DNA from 3 places in the Streptomyces sp. NPDC088387 genome. Region 1 is predicted to be linked to each of the others. Evidence: riboswitches for the same ligand, from Rfam matches in the RefSeq annotation. Region 1 holds a riboswitch; each other region holds the start of a gene.

Evidence for each region. A riboswitch is a leader RNA that binds a small molecule or an ion and turns the genes downstream of it on or off. The one in region 1 is predicted to bind cobalamin.
Region 2: linked by a shared signal. The riboswitch ahead of metE (5-methyltetrahydropteroyltriglutamate--homocysteine S-methyltransferase) and the one ahead of ACIQAC_RS39050 (cobalamin biosynthesis protein) in region 1 are both predicted to bind cobalamin.
Region 3: linked by a shared signal. The riboswitch ahead of ACIQAC_RS32840 (CoA-acylating methylmalonate-semialdehyde dehydrogenase) and the one ahead of ACIQAC_RS39050 (cobalamin biosynthesis protein) in region 1 are both predicted to bind cobalamin.

The regions. Positions count from the first base shown of each region.
Region 1 is NZ_JBIVNC010000024.1:59,306-64,302, reverse strand. Features, by position in the region: gene cobN (cobaltochelatase subunit CobN) at 1-728, opposite strand, end outside; gene ACIQAC_RS39055 (cobyric acid synthase) at 725-2,230, opposite strand; gene ACIQAC_RS39050 (cobalamin biosynthesis protein) at 2,227-3,273, opposite strand; cobalamin riboswitch at 3,373-3,515, opposite strand; gene ACIQAC_RS39045 (hypothetical protein) at 3,683-3,907, opposite strand; gene ACIQAC_RS39040 (anion permease) at 3,948-4,997, opposite strand, start outside.
Region 2 is NZ_JBIVNC010000005.1:114,116-119,112, forward strand. Features, by position in the region: gene ACIQAC_RS15280 (hypothetical protein) at 1-706, shown strand, start outside; gene ACIQAC_RS15285 (hypothetical protein) at 750-989, opposite strand; cobalamin riboswitch at 1,089-1,315, shown strand; gene metE (5-methyltetrahydropteroyltriglutamate--homocysteine S-methyltransferase) at 1,480-3,792, shown strand; gene ACIQAC_RS15295 (substrate-binding domain-containing protein) at 3,992-4,997, shown strand, end outside.
Region 3 is NZ_JBIVNC010000015.1:228,613-233,609, reverse strand. Features, by position in the region: gene ACIQAC_RS32845 (acyl-CoA dehydrogenase family protein) at 1-1,084, opposite strand, end outside; gene ACIQAC_RS32840 (CoA-acylating methylmalonate-semialdehyde dehydrogenase) at 1,090-2,613, opposite strand; cobalamin riboswitch at 2,834-3,022, opposite strand; gene ACIQAC_RS32835 (ECF transporter S component) at 3,071-3,841, opposite strand; gene ACIQAC_RS32830 (ABC transporter ATP-binding protein) at 3,882-4,997, opposite strand, start outside.

The sequences.
Region 1 (4,997 bases):
TCGGCAAGCGCCCCGATGTCCCAGGCCTCCTCGTCACCGCCGGCCGACGCCTGCGAGGCGTGCGTGCCACCGGCGGCGAGCACGGTCGCGACGAGCGTGTCGGCCCGGCCGAGGATCTCGTACAGCTGCGGATCGGCGCCGCGCAGCGAACCGCAGTACACGGGAAGGGCGTTGGCGCCGCGCGCCTCGATCGCGTCGCAGAGCGTGTCGACGAAGGCGGTGTTGCCGCTCGTCTCGTGCGCCCGGTAGAAGAGCACACCGACGGTCGGCCGCCCCTCCTCGTGGGCGCGCTCGCCGTGGACGCCGAACTCGGGCATCTTCCGCGGCTCTTCGAAGCCCTCACCGGTCAGCAGCACGGTGTCGGACAGGAACCGGGCCAGCTCGGTGAGGTTCCCGGGCCCGCCCTCGACCAGATACCGCAGGGCCTCGGCGACCACCCCGGCCGGCACGGACGACTCGGCCATCAACTCGGCGTCGGGCACGGCCTCCCCGCCGAGCAGCACGGTCGGAACCCCGGCCGCCCGCAGCGCGGCCAGTCCGTCCTCCCAGGCCCGCTTCCCGCCCAGCAGCCGTACGACGGCGATGTCCGCCCCGTCGAGCAGCGCGGGCAGCTCCTCGGTCACGTGTACGCGGGTCGGGTTGCCGATCCGGTAGGGGGCGCCGGAGGCACGCGCCGCCAGCAGATCGGTGTCGGCGGTCGACAACAACAACACAGTGCCAGTGGTCATACGGGCGCTCCCGGTGGAATGAAGGGCAGTCCTTGCGGCGCGCCGGACTCGATGAGCCGCCACAGCGCGTCCGTGTCCGCGTGCTGTTCGATGAGATCGCCGAGCCGGTCGAGCTGCTCCTCGCGCAGCGCGGCGAACGTGGTGTCGGGTGCGGGCACAAAACGCCGGCCCGCGGCGGCGGCCACCTCGCGCAGGAACGCCCGCCGGAACCCGTCCGACTCCAGGGAGCCGTGCCAGTGCGTGCCCCAGGTCTGACCGACCCGGCACCCACCCAGGAACGGGGTCCCGCCCACGACATCGGCGACCCCGTGATGGATCTCGTACCCGGCGACCGGCTCCCCGAGGGCCTCGCCGACCGGCCGCGTGAGGGTCTTCTCGCGCGCGAACCGCACCCGCACCGGCAGGATCCCGAGCCCGTCGACATGACCGGCCCGGCTCTCCACGTCGTCCTCGATGTGCTCGCCGAGGAGCTGGAAGCCGCCGCAGATGCCGAGCGTCGGCAGCCCCTCGGCGGCCCGCCGTGCCAGCGCCCGCGCGAGCCCCCGGTTCCGCAGCCACTCCAGGGCCTTCACCGTGCCCCGGGTGCCGGGCACCACGACCAGGTCCGCGTCGGCCAGTTCCTCCGGCCGGTCCACGAACCGCACGACCACACCGGGTTCGGCGGCGAGCGCGTCGACGTCCGTGAAGTTCGACATCAGCGGCACGGCACAGACGGCGACCCGCAGCACGTCCTCGCCGACGGGCGGCGCGACCACGGACTCCCGGACGGTCCCGCGCAGCGAGACGCGGAGCCCGTCCTCCTCGTCGATGCCGAGCCCGTGCCGGAACGGCAGCACGCCGTAAGTGGGCCGCCCGGTGAGCCCCTTGAGCATGTCGAGCCCGGGTTCGAGTAGGGAGACGTCCCCGCGGAACTTGTTCACGAGGAACCCGGCGACCAGCTCCTGGTCCTCCGGCGACAGCAGGGCGACGGTCCCGAAGAAGGACGCGAAGACGCCACCCCGGTCGATGTCACCGACCACCAGCACGGGGAGCCGGGCGTTCCTGGCGATCCCCATGTTCACGATGTCGGTCCGCCGCAGATTGATCTCGGCCGGACTGCCGGCCCCCTCACAGATCACCGCGTCATACGTGCCCCGCAGTTCGGCAAGACAGTCGAGCACGGTCCCGAGCAACTGCTCCTGCCGCCCGCCGTGATAGCCCCGGGCAGTCATCTCCCCCACGGGCTTCCCCATGAGCACAACCTGACTGCTCCGGTCACCGCCGGGCTTCAGCAGCACGGGGTTCATCAACGCGGTCGGCTCCACCCGGCAGGCCTGCGCCTGCATGGCCTGGGCCCGCCCGATCTCGGCACCTTCCCGGGTGACGAAGGAGTTGAGCGACATGTTCTGCGCCTTGAAGGGCGCGACCCGGACCCCCCGCCGAACCAACCACCGACAGATCCCGGCGGTCACCACACTCTTCCCGGCATCAGAGGTGGTCCCGGCAACCAGCAGCCCCGTCACGCGGCACCTCCGGCGGTCTGCTCGCGCTGCGTGCTCGGCACCGGCTGTGGGCAGGCGTTGCGCAGGGCGACGGGGAGGGTGGGCACAGCCCCCAACGCCGGGTGCCGCTGCAACCGGCCCCGCAGCAGCGCAGCCCCCGCACTGACGCCGAGCGCCATCCACTGCACGCGCCGCGACAACCGCACGGCACGTTCCACGTCGGCCATGGCGACCGCCCGCCCGGAACGATTCAGCACAGGCCGCCGCTCAACCCGCCCCGCGTACGACAAGGTCCCGCCGAGCCGTACCCCCAACGCCCCCGCGAACGCCGCCTCGACAACCCCGGCATTGGGACTCGGATGCTCGGCGGCATCGGCACGCCAAGCCCGTACAGCCCCCACCCGATCCGCCCCGGCGACCACAGCGAGCACCCCGGTGAGTCGCGCCCCGGGCCACCCGGCCACATCGTCCAGCCGGGCCGAAGCCCACCCGAACCGCCGGTACTTCACCGACCGGTGCCCCACCATCGCGTCCAGCGTGTTCACGGCCCGGAACCCGAGCAGCCCCGGCACCCCACCCACGGCCCCCCACACCAACGCCCCCACCACCGCGTCGGACGTGTTCTCGGCGACGGACTCGACCACAGCGCGAGCGATCCCGTCGGCGTCGAGCGCCTGCGGATCCCGCCCGCACAGATGCGGCAACCGTGCCCGCGCCCCCTCGACGTCCCCGGCCTCCAGCGCCCGCCCGATCGCCCGGGCCTCCCGCCCGAGGGAAGTCCCGCCCACGACGGCCCAGGTGGCGGCACCGGTCAGCGCGACGGACGCGGCGGGGGAGGACCGTACAACGCGCGCGGCGACGGCACCCAGAGCCACGGCACCGCCCGCGCACACGGCGGTGTGCAGCGCACCCCACCCGCGGTGGTCGCGCCACAGCAGACGTTCCACGGCACCGGCGGCCCGCCCGAAACCGGCGACCGGATGCCCGCGGCGGGGATCGCCGAGGAGCAGGTCACCGAGGAGCCCGGCGGCGGCGCCGTACGCGAAGACGCGATCGGCACCCATCGGCTCAGCCGGCCGTGCGGTCAGGAAGTGTCCTGGTACGGAATCTCGTTCGGCAGCCGAGCATGGCGATATGTCCTCACTCAGGGTGTCCGCGCCCTGATTCGACGAGACCGGCGGTGAGAGTTCCTGGCTCCCGGGGGTTTCTTCCCCGGTGACAGTGGCGGGACCGCGCCGGATTCACACCGGCTTCCTCTTCTGCCGCCGTACATGGCCCCGGCAGTCCACCACGGGGTTGGAAGACCCGTCAACTTGCCGTTGACCTGCGAAGGGAGAGTGTGCTGAGGCCCACACCGCCCCTGTCGGAAACACCGCCGAGGGCGGGTACGGAACCATGTCCCGTACCCGCCCTCGCGGTCTGCCGCTGTGCCGCCGCCGGGCGACGATCGTGCCGCCGGGCGAGATCGTGCCGTCAGGCGACGATCAGATAGATCCCGTACGCCACCGCCGCCGCGCACGCCGCGAAGCACGCGTACGCGCCGGTGACCGCGAGCGCCGCGCCGCCGCCGGCCTGCGCGACCGCGCGCTCGCGGCGCGACAGACCCATCACGCCGAGGGTGAACAGGCCGACGAGGGCCACGGTGACCACGAGGCTGACGCCGAAGACGGAGCCGAGTGCCGCCCAGTCGATCTTCATGCTGGTGTGTCCTTGGGGGAGTGGGGAGGGGTGGGCGGGCTCAGACGCCGGCGCGTGGCGCCGCGGCGTCGGCGGAGGCGGCCGGGACGGCCGGCGCGGGCAGGGTGGCGGCCAGTTCGTCGGCCGGGCCCGCGGGCGGCGGGGTCACGGCGGCGATGGCGGCGGTGACCACGCCCGGCTCCTCGGTGCCGTTGACGTTGGTGTGGTCGACGACCTCGCGGCGGGACAGCTTCCAGATCCAGGCGCTGGAGCCGATCAGGAACGCGGCCACGAACCCGGTGCCCCAGGCCCCGAAGCCGGTCACCCACTCGGCGACCGCGCCGACCAGCGCGGCGGCCGGCAGCGTCAGGCCCCAGGCGATGAACATCCGGGTCGCCGTGGACCAGCGGACCACACCGCCCTTGCGGCCCAGGCCCGCGCCCATCACCGAACCCGAGACGGAGTGGGTGGTGGAGAGGGAGAAACCGAGGTGCGAGGAGGCCAGGATGACCGTCGCGGCGCTGGTCTGGGCGGCGAAGCCCTGCTGCGGCTGGAGATCGGTCAGGCCCTTGCCCATGGTGCGGATGATGCGCCAGCCGCCGAGGTAGGTGCCGAGCGCGATGGCCAGGCCCGCGGAGAGGATCACCCAGGTGGGAGGGTCGGAGTCGGGGGCGAGGCTGCCGCCGGCGACCAGGGCGAGGGTGATGATGCCCATCGTCTTCTGCGCGTCGTTGGTGCCGTGGGCCAGCGAGACGAGGCCCGCGGAGGCGATCTGTCCGGCCCGGTAGCCCTTGGCGGCGGCCTTGCCGTCGGCCTTCTTGCCCAGGGTGTAGGTGAGCCGGGTCGCGAGCATCGCGGCGAGGCCGGCCACGATCGGGGCGGCGATCGCCGGGATCAGCACCTTGGTGACCAGCGCGTCGCCGTGCACGGCACCGACGCCGGCCGAGGCGATGGTGGCGCCGATCAGACCGCCCATCAGGGCGTGCGACGAGGAGGACGGCAGACCCACCAGCCACGTCAGCAGGTTCCACAGGATCGCGCCGACCAGGGCGGCGAAGATGACCTCCGGCTGGATACCCGACTCGTCGACGAGCCCTTTGGAGATCGTGTT
Region 2 (4,997 bases), on a different contig from region 1:
GGCCGGCGCCCCGACGAGCGGCAGCCCCTCGCCGGAGGCCACGCCGACGTACTCGGTGTCGGTCAGCGCGCCGTCGTCGCCGAGCGCGTCGCCCTCGCCGTCGAAGAGCCCGAAGCCGAAGAAGACCGCCGGGAGTTCCGAGCCCGCGCTGCCCGCGGCCGGCGGGCCCACGGTCACCGAGACGGCTCCGCGCAGCACCACCACGGTGACCGCGGACCCCGCGGTCGACACCGCCGCCACCGCCGTCCGGCGGCTCGCGCGGCAGGACCCCGCCGGGCGGCACATCTGCTACCGGGCGTACGTGTCCGGGACGGGCTGGCAGAAGCCCGTGTGCGACGGCACGCTGGCCGGTACGACGGGCCAGAACAAGCCGATCAAGGCCCTCAACATCGCGGTGCACGGCGTCAACGGCTCCGCCGCCAACGCCGTCCTGTACAACTCCGGTTCGACCAACGGCGAGGGCAGGTGGCAGCCGAGCTGGAGCGCGATCACGGGCGACGGCAAGAACATCTACATCGGCAAGACGTCCGCCAAGTACATGACGGGCTTCGCCATCAACGTCGGAAGCGGCCGGGTCTGCCCCAGCGCCAAGGTCAGCGGCTTCGACTGGGGCAGCCAGGGCTGCGCCGACCCGCGACCGAACTTCGTCTTCGGCGGCGCCATGGAGAACGAACGCCGGCTCGAAGCCGTCAAGATCACCGTGTGACCCGCCCGCACCCACCCGGCCCCGTGCCCACCCGGCCCCGCGCTCAGCCCCGGCCCGCCGCCAACCCGTCGTCCTCGTCGTCACCGTACTCGTCGACGAACCGGTTCGCGTCCGGCGGTTCCGGGCTGAACCAGGCCCGGGACGACCTGGGCGCCGTGAGCAGAAGAACCATCACGAGGGGGCCCGCGATGGTCCGGCCCTCGGTGGTGAGCAACGGTCCGAACGAGCACAGGATCGCCATGATCCGGGCGCCGCGGTCGCCCCGCCACAGCCCGTGGGCCACCGCTCCCGGCAGCCGGGAAGGGGACCGGTACCACGCCTGGTGGCCCAGCTCACCATCCGGATGCCGGACATCGCGCTTGCCTGTGCGACGTCAGCCCGTAGGCTGGCCGACGCAGCTGGTTCGCCCCGTCCGCCAGACGGGATGCGTCGCAAGAGGGAACCCGGTGGGAATCCGGGACTGCCCCGCAGCGGTGAGCGGGAACGACCGCCGTCATACGCACTGGGCTCCACACAGGGGCCTGGGAAGCGACGGCCAGTAGGTGTCCTCCTGATGGAAGGGGGGCGTGCCCGCGAGTCCGAAGACCTGCCAACTGCCCGCGTCCGGTACCCCGTACGCGGACATCTCGGTGACCTCGTGGGCGGGTCGGCGTACACACCGGACGGACGACCGTGCCATGCCGCGCACGTTCGGTTCCGACTGGTTCGTCTCCCCTTCGCGCCCTCGTCCCGTCGCCGGGATCTCAGGGATTCATCTCGCGAAGGAGATCTCCGTGACCAAGCCCGCAGCCGCGGCAGCACGGGCCACCGTGTACGGCTACCCCCGTCAGGGCCAGAACCGGGAACTGAAGAAGGCGATCGAGGGGTACTGGAAGGGCCGCGTCACCGCGGACGCCCTCCGGGACACCGCGGCCGGACTCCGCCGGAGCAACTGGCGCCAACTCACCGAGGCCGGCATCCACGAGGTGCCCACCGGTGACTTCTCGTTCTACGACCACGTGCTCGACACCACCGTCATGGTCGGCGCGATCCCCGCACGGCACCGCACCGCCGTCGACGCGGACGCGCTGGACGGCTACTTCGCGATGGCGCGCGGCACCCAGGACGTGGCGCCGCTGGAGATGACGAAGTGGTTCGACACGAACTACCACTACCTGGTCCCCGAGTTGGGCCCGGACACCGTCTTCTCGGCCGACTCCGCCAAGCAGGTCGCCGAGTTGAAGGAAGCCCTCGCGCTCGGCCTCGACGCCCGGCCCGTCCTCGTCGGCCCGGTCACCTATCTGCTGCTCGCGAAGCCGGCGCCGGGTGTCGCCGCCGACTTCGACCCGCTGACCCTGCTCGACCGGCTGCTTCCCGTGTACGGCGAGGTCCTCGCCGATCTGCGGGCGGCGGGCGCCGAGTGGGTGCAGCTCGACGAGCCGGCCCTCGTGCAGGACCGCACCCCGGCCGACCTGAACGCCGCGGGGCGCGCCTACCGCGATCTCGGCGCCCTCACCGACCGGCCGAAGCTGCTGGTCGCCTCGTACTTCGACCGGCTCGGCGACGCCCTGCCGGTGCTGGCGAAGGCGCCCGTCGAAGGGCTCGCGCTCGACTTCACGGAGGCCGCCGCCGCCAACCTCGACGCCCTCGCCGCGGTCGGCGGGCTGCCGGGCAAGCGGCTGGTCGCCGGGGTCGTCAACGGCCGCAACATCTGGGTCAACGACCTGGAGAAGTCGCTGTCCACACTCGGCACCCTGCTGGGTCTGGCCGACCGGGTGGACGTCGCCGCCTCCTGCTCGCTGCTGCACGTGCCGCTCGACGCGTCCGCCGAGCGGGACATCGAGCCGCAGGTCAGGCGCTGGCTCGCGTTCGCCCGGCAGAAGACGGCCGAGCTCGTCACCCTGGCCAGGGGGCTCGCTCAGGGCACCGACGCCATCGCGGCCGGGCTCGCCGCCAACCGGGCCGACCTGGCCTCCCGCGCCGGTTCGCCGATCACCCGGGACCCGGCCGTGCGGGCCCGCACCGCCGCGGTGACGGAGGCGGACGGCCGCCGCTCCCAGACGTATCCGGAGCGCACCGGCGCCCAGCGCGCGCACCTCGGGCTGCCGCTGCTGCCGACCACGACCATCGGTTCGTTCCCGCAGACCGGCGATCTGCGGGCCGCCCGCGCCGACCTGCGCGCGGGCCGGATCGACACGGCCGGCTACGAGGAGCGGATCCGGGCCGAGATCCAGGAGGTCGTCGCCTTCCAGGAGAAGACCGGCCTCGACGTCCTGGTGCACGGCGAGCCCGAGCGCAACGACATGGTGCAGTACTTCGCCGAGCAGCTCACCGGCTACCTCGCCACGCAGCACGGCTGGGTCCAGTCGTACGGCACCCGGTACGTGCGTCCGCCGATCCTGGCCGGCGACATCTCCCGTCCGCGGCCGATGACCGTGCGCTGGACGACGTATGCCCAGTCGCTGACCGACCGGCCGGTCAAGGGCATGCTCACCGGGCCGGTCACCATGCTGGCCTGGTCGTTCGTCCGTGACGACCAGCCGCTCGGGGACACCGCCCGGCAGGTGGCGCTGGCGCTGCGCGACGAGGTGGCCGACCTGGAGGCGGCCGGGACCTCGGTCATCCAGGTCGACGAGCCCGCGCTGCGGGAGACGCTGCCGCTGCGGGCCGCGGACCGCGCCGCCTATCTGGCGTGGGCCACGGAGGCCTTCCGGCTCAGCACCGGCGGGGTCCGTCCGGCCACGCAGATCCACACGCACATGTGCTACGCCGAGTTCGGTGACATCGTGCAGGCGATCGACGACCTCGACGCGGACGTGATCAGCCTGGAGGCGGCGCGTTCGCACATGCAGGTCGCGCGTGAGCTGGCAGCGCACGGTTATCCGCGGGAGGCGGGGCCGGGGGTGTACGACATCCACTCGCCGCGGGTGCCGGGCGTCGACGAGGCGGCGGCGCTGCTGCGCGAGGGTCTCAAGGCGATCCCCGCGGAGCGGCTCTGGGTCAACCCCGACTGCGGTCTGAAGACCCGCGGCTGGACCGAGACCCGCTCCTCCCTGGAGCACCTGGTGGGCGCGGCCCGTGCGGTCCGTGCGGAGCTGTCCTCCTGACGCCGGAGGCCGGGTGATCACCGGGGAGGGTGCGTAGGCACCCTCCCCGGCTTCATTTCCTATAGCATTTTCAACCCGCCGCGCCCCGGCCCGCCGGGATGCCTGTCCTCACCTGCCTTTGTCAGAAGTCTTGACGCGCCCGCGTTCGTGATCCACGATCGCCGCATCAATTTCCTATCTGATTTCGAAGGGGTGGGACATGCGTTTCCCGACCAGATCCGTCCTGCCCGGCCTGATGGTGACGCTGGTGCTGGCCGCGGGCACGGCGGCCTGCACGTACCGCAACGCCGATGTCGCGGCCGACGGCCAGGCCTCGCCGAACGCGCGGACCGGCGGCGGCGCCGAGCTCGTGGACGGCTCACGGACCAAGGTGGCCCTCGTGCCCGGCGGCGCCCACCCGTACTTCCAGGTCTGGAAGTCGACCCTCGACACCGCCGGGAAGACGTACGGACTCGGTGACGTCACCTTCGACGAGACGGCGGAGTGGGACCAGCAGAAGCAGAACAACCTGCTGTCCACGCTCGCCGCGCGCGGCTACAACGCCTTCGGGGTGTTCGGTGTCTCCCCCACCGACATCAACACGACCTTCGCCGACCTCAGGTCGCAGGGCTTCGCCGTGGCGTCACTCGGCTCCTGCCCGGCCGGTGGTGAGGACGAGGCCGACTTCTGTCTCTCCACCAACGTCGAACTCGCCGCGTACAAGGCGACGAAGGCGGCAATCGAGGCCATGGGCGGCAAGGGCTCCCTGGTCCATGTGACCGGCAACAACGTGGACGCCAACACCCAGCTGCGGATCAAGGGGGTCAAGAAGGCCGTCGACGAGTCGGGCGGCAAGGTCAGGCTGCTCCAGACCATCACCGACATCGACAAGGACCTCCAGACCGCGCAGAAGGCGGTGTCCGACCTGATGGCGGCCAAGGGCGACCAGGTGCAGGGCATCGTCGCCACCGCCTACAACCCGGCCGTCGCCGCCGCCGACGCCGTACAGGCGACCGGGTCGGCGGCGAAGGTCGTCGCCATCGACGACGACGCCAAGATCCTCGGCGCCATCGAACAGGGCACCGTCGCCGCGACCGTCGTACAGAACCCGGTCGGCCAGGCCGAGGTCGGCACCTGGGCCCTCGCGCTGCTCCAGACCGAGCAGTGCGCCATGCGCACCCCCGGCGTCGAGGTGGACTCGGGCTCCTTCGTCGTCGACAAGGCCA
Region 3 (4,997 bases), on a different contig from region 1:
CTTCCAGGATCCGGTGGACCCGCAGGTCACGGACGATCTTCTCGATACCGTACTCGTGGAGGTAGCCGTAGCCGCCGTGCAGCTGGAGCGCCCGGTCCGCGACGGAGTAGCCCGTGTCGGTGGCGAACCGCTTGGCCATGGCGCACAGGTACGGCGCCCGGGCGTCGCCCCGGTCGAGGGCGGCGGCGGCCTGCTGGACCAGGGCTCGGGCTGCGGCGAGTTCGGTCGCCATGTCGGCGAGCCGGAAGCGCAGCGCGTCGGCGTCCAGGAGGCGGCGGCCGAAGGCCTCCCGGTCGGCGAGGTGGGCGAGGCTGCGGTCGAGGGCGCTGCGGGCGCCGCCGAGTGAGCAGGCGGCGATCCCGAGGCGGCCGCCGTTGAGACCGTTCATGGCGATGCGGAAGCCCTCGCCCTCGCGGCCGAGGAGCCGGTCGCCGGGGATGCGGACCTCGTCGAGGATGACCTGGCGGGTGGGCTGGGCGTTCCAGCCCATCTTGTGTTCGTTGGCGCCGAAGGACAGTCCGGGGTCGTCACCTTCGACGAGGAACGCGGACACCCCGCCGGCCCCGGTACCGCCGGTGCGGGCCATGACGACGTACAGCCGGGCGGCGCCCGCGCCGGAGATGAACTGCTTGACTCCGGTGAGGATCCAGTGGTCGCCGTCGCGGACCGCGCGGGTGGTGAGGGCGGCGGCGTCGGAGCCGCTGCCGGGTTCGGTCAGGCAGTACGCGGCGAGGTCGTCCATCGCGCACAGACGGGGCAGCCGGCGTTCACGCTGGGCGGGGTCGCCGTAGTGGTCGACCATCCAGGCGACCATGTTGTGGATGGAGAGGTAGCCGGCGATGGAGGGGCAGCCGGAGGCGAGGGTCTCGAAGACGAGGACGCCGTCGGTCCGGGTGAGGCCGGAGCCGCCGGACTCCTCGCGGACGTAGACACCGCCGAGGCCGATTCCGGCGGCCTTGCGCAGGACGTCGACCGGGAAGTGCTTGTCGCGGTCCCAGTCGAGGGCGTGCGGGGCGAGGTGGTCCTGGGCGAAGTCGAGGGTCGTCTCGACGAGGGCCTGCTGGTCCTCGGTGAGCAGGGTCATCGCGCTCACCCCATCGTCGGGATCGTGAAGCTCGCGCCTTCCCTGAGGCCGGCGGGCCAGCGCGAGGTGACGGTCTTCGTACGGGTGTAGAAGCGGATGGCGTCCGGGCCGTGCTGGTTGAGGTCGCCGAAGCCGGAGCGCTTCCAGCCGCCGAAGGTGTGGTAGGCGACGGGTACCGGGATGGGCACGTTGACGCCGATCATTCCGGTGTTGACCCGGCGGGTGAAGTCGCGGGCGGTGTCGCCGTCGCGGGTGAAGATCGCCACGCCGTTGCCGTAGGCGTGCTCGCTGGGCAGGCGCAGGGCCTCCTCGTAGTCGGTGGCGCGGACCACGGAGAGGACCGGGCCGAAGATCTCCTCCTGGTAGATGCGCATGGCGGGGGTGACGCGGTCGAAGAGGGAGGCTCCGGCGAAGAAGCCGTTCTCGTGGCCGGGGAGGCTGAAGTCGCGCCCGTCGACGACGAGTTCGGCGCCCTCCTCGACACCGAGGTCGACGTAGGAGCGGACCCGGTCGAGGGCGTCGGGGCCGACCAGCGGGCCGAAGTCCGCCTCGGGGTCGTCGCTGCGGCCGATGCGGAGCCCGGCGATGCGCTCCTTGAGGCGGGCGACCAGTGCGTCGGCGGTCTGTTCGCCGACGGGCACGGCGACCGAGATGGCCATGCAGCGTTCGCCCGCCGAGCCGTAACCGGCGCCGATCAGGGCGTCCACGGCCTGGTCGAGGTCGGCGTCCGGCATCACGATCATGTGGTTCTTGGCGCCGCCGAAGCACTGGGCGCGTTTGCCGTGGGCGGCGGCGGTGGCGTAGATGTGCGCGGCGACGGGGGTCGAGCCGACGAAGCCGAGGGCGGCGACGCGGGGGTCTTCGAGGAGGGTGGTGACGGCTTCGCGGTCGCCGTTGACGACGTTGAGGACACCTGGCGGCAGGCCCGCCTCCAGGAAGAGTTCGGCGAGCCGCAGCGGTACGGAGGGGTCGCGCTCGGAGGGCTTGAGAAGGAAGGCGTTGCCGCAGGCCAGGGCGGGGGCGGCCTTCCAGAGGGGGATCATGGCGGGGAAGTTGAACGGGGTGATGCCCGCGACGACGCCCAGGGGCGCGCGCAGCGAGTGGACGTCGATGCCGGTGCCGGCGTTGTCGGTGAACTCGCCCTTGAGCAGATGCGGGATCCCGGCGGCGAACTCCACCACCTCCAGGCCGCGTTGGAGGTCGCCGTGCGCGTCGGCGACGGTCTTGCCGTGCTCGGCGGAGAGCAGCCGGGCCAGGGAGTCCTTCTCCTGCTCGGCCAGTTGGAGGAAGCGCAGCAGGACTCGGGCCCGGCGCTGCGGATTCCACTCGCCCCACTCGTGCTGGGCCTGCGCGGCGTCGGCGATCGCCGCCTCGGTCTCGGCGCGGCTGGCGAGGGGCACGCAGGCCTGTACCTCGCCGGTGTTGGGGTCGTACACGTCGGCGTAGGACCCCGAGGTTCCCGGGGTGTGCTTGCCGCCGATGAAGTGCGTCAACTCGCGCGCGGAGGCGCGGTCTTGTGCGCGGATCATGTATGGCCTGCTCTCGTCAGGTGATCCGGGACGGCGCGCGGGACCGCCGCGTCCGGACGCGGTGGCGTACGGGTGCGGGGGCGGCGCGAGATCGCGTATGGCGAGGGGACCGTCAGGCTGTGACGGCCGGACGCGGGTGGGGCCGTGGAGCCCGCCCGCCAAGTCCGCCGGGGTCGTGGGTGCACACCGGTGCCATGCGTGTCAGCTCCATCCTCGTGGACAACACGGAACATCCCGCGGCCGGTATCCTGACTCCCGGATCAGCGCGCGCCGTCCGCCTTCCCGACTTCGTGCTCGTCAGTGGCGTCCTGCTCGACGGCGTACTCCCCGGTCACAGTGGCGGGACCGCGCCGGAATCACACCGGCTTCCCTGCACCGCGGGCCTTCTGCCGCGACTATATAGTTGGACGTCCTAGTAAATCCACCCCGGGCGAGCCCGGTGCCGTGTTGTGCCGGGTCAGGGCTTTTCCGGCGCGGCCGTCCGTGGCTCGGCGAACCGCACCGGGGCGCGGAAGCGGGCGCGGCGCGCGGCCCGTCGGAAGGTGGTCAGCACCGCGGGACCGGCGAGCAGTACACAGACGAAGTTGGTGACCGCCCGGCCGGTGTCCCAGCCGAGGGACGTGGCGATGTCGAAGGCGATGTAGCGCTGCCACTGCTCGGTGAACGGCAGTCCCGGCAGATAGGCGATGGAGCTGTTCGGGTCCAGGGAGAACGGCCAGAAGGACAGGTTGAGCAGAAAGCCGAACAGATACCCGGAGAGGGATCCGTACACCGCCAGCATCAGCACCTCACGGCGGCCGGTGGCCCGGGGCAGGAAGCCGGCGAGCATCCCGACGAAGGCACAGCCGAACATCTGGTACGGCATCCAGGGCCCGACTCCGCCCGTGATGAGCGCGGAGGCGAACAGCGAGGTGCAGCCGAGCACGAACCCGAAGCCTGGGCCGTAGACCCGGCCGGCGAGGACGAGGACGAAGAACACGGTCTCGATGCCGGCGGTTCCGGCACCCAGGGGGCGCAGGGCCGCGTTGACGGCGGAGAGCACACCGAGCATCGCGAGCGCCTTGGAGTCGATGCCGCCCTCGGCGATCTCCGAGAGCACCACGCACAGCACCAGGAGCAGGAGAACCCCGAAGATCAGCGGGGGCGCGTAGTTGGAGCCGAGCTTCCCCGGGGCCACGACGAAGGGCCAGAAGAAGGCCACAAGCCCGAGGAATGCGGCCAGGGTCATGACGATCCCCACGCGCGGGCCGAGCCGGATCGCCGCCGCTTCACGTCTGGTCACGGTCACCCTCCTTCCGGTCCTCGGCCGCGAGTGCCGTTTCGACCTGGCCGACCGTCAGGTAGGGCAGCGGGGCCAGGATCTTCGCGGTCTGCGGGGCGAAGACCGGTGAGGAGACGATGACCTCCGTGGTCGGGCCGTCGGCGACGATGTCGCCCTCGGCCATCACCACGACCCGGTCGGCCGCGCGGGCGGCGAACTCGACGTCGTGGGTGGAGATGACGACCGCCCGGCCCTCGGCCGCCAACGCGTCCACCACACCGATGAGTTCGGTCTTCGCGCGGTAGTCCAGTCCGCGGGTCGGTTCGTCGAGCAGCACGATCCGGGGCGCGGCGGAGACCTGGATGGCGAGGACCAGGGCGAGTTTCTGCCCCTCGGAGAGGTCGCGCGGGTGGGTGGCGTCGTCGATGCCGGGCGCGAGCCGGTCAAGGACGTCCCGTGCGGTCACGGCGGACCCCGACTCGGTGTCCGCCTGGTCGAGTTCCGCCTTGACGCTCTCCAGGTAGAGCAGGTCCGCGGGGGTCTGGGGAACCAGTCCGACGAGCCGGCGGGCCTGTGCGGCGGGCACGGCGTGCGGATCGGTGCCCCCTCCGGAACCGGTCGCCTTCGCACTCCCGCGCACGGAGTCGCCCACCTTCGCACCCGCGGAGTCGCTCACCTTGACGGTCCCCGCGCGGCGCGGACCCGAGCCCTGGATGGCCCACAGCAGCGACGACTTCCCGGAGCCGTTGCGGCCCATCAACGCCGTCACCTCACCGGTGTGCAGATCGAGGTCCACCTCCCGCACGGCGGGCACCCCGCGGTAGGCGACCGTGACGCCGCGCGCGGTCAGCAGCCTGTGCCGGTCCCCCGCTTCGGTTCGCCGCACCGGCGCCGGTGCCCGCTCCGCCAGCCGGGCGCGAAGGGGTGCGGCGGCGCGCCGGGCGTCGCGGATGGACAGCGGCAGCGGGGACCAGCCCGCCGCGCGCCCCAGCTCCACGATCGGCGGGGCGATCGACGCCGTACGGAGGATGTCGGCAGGTGGGCCGATCAGGGCACGGCCGTCGCCGGGGAGGTGGATGACACGGTCGGCGTACTGGACGACGCGTTCGAGGCGGTGTTCCGC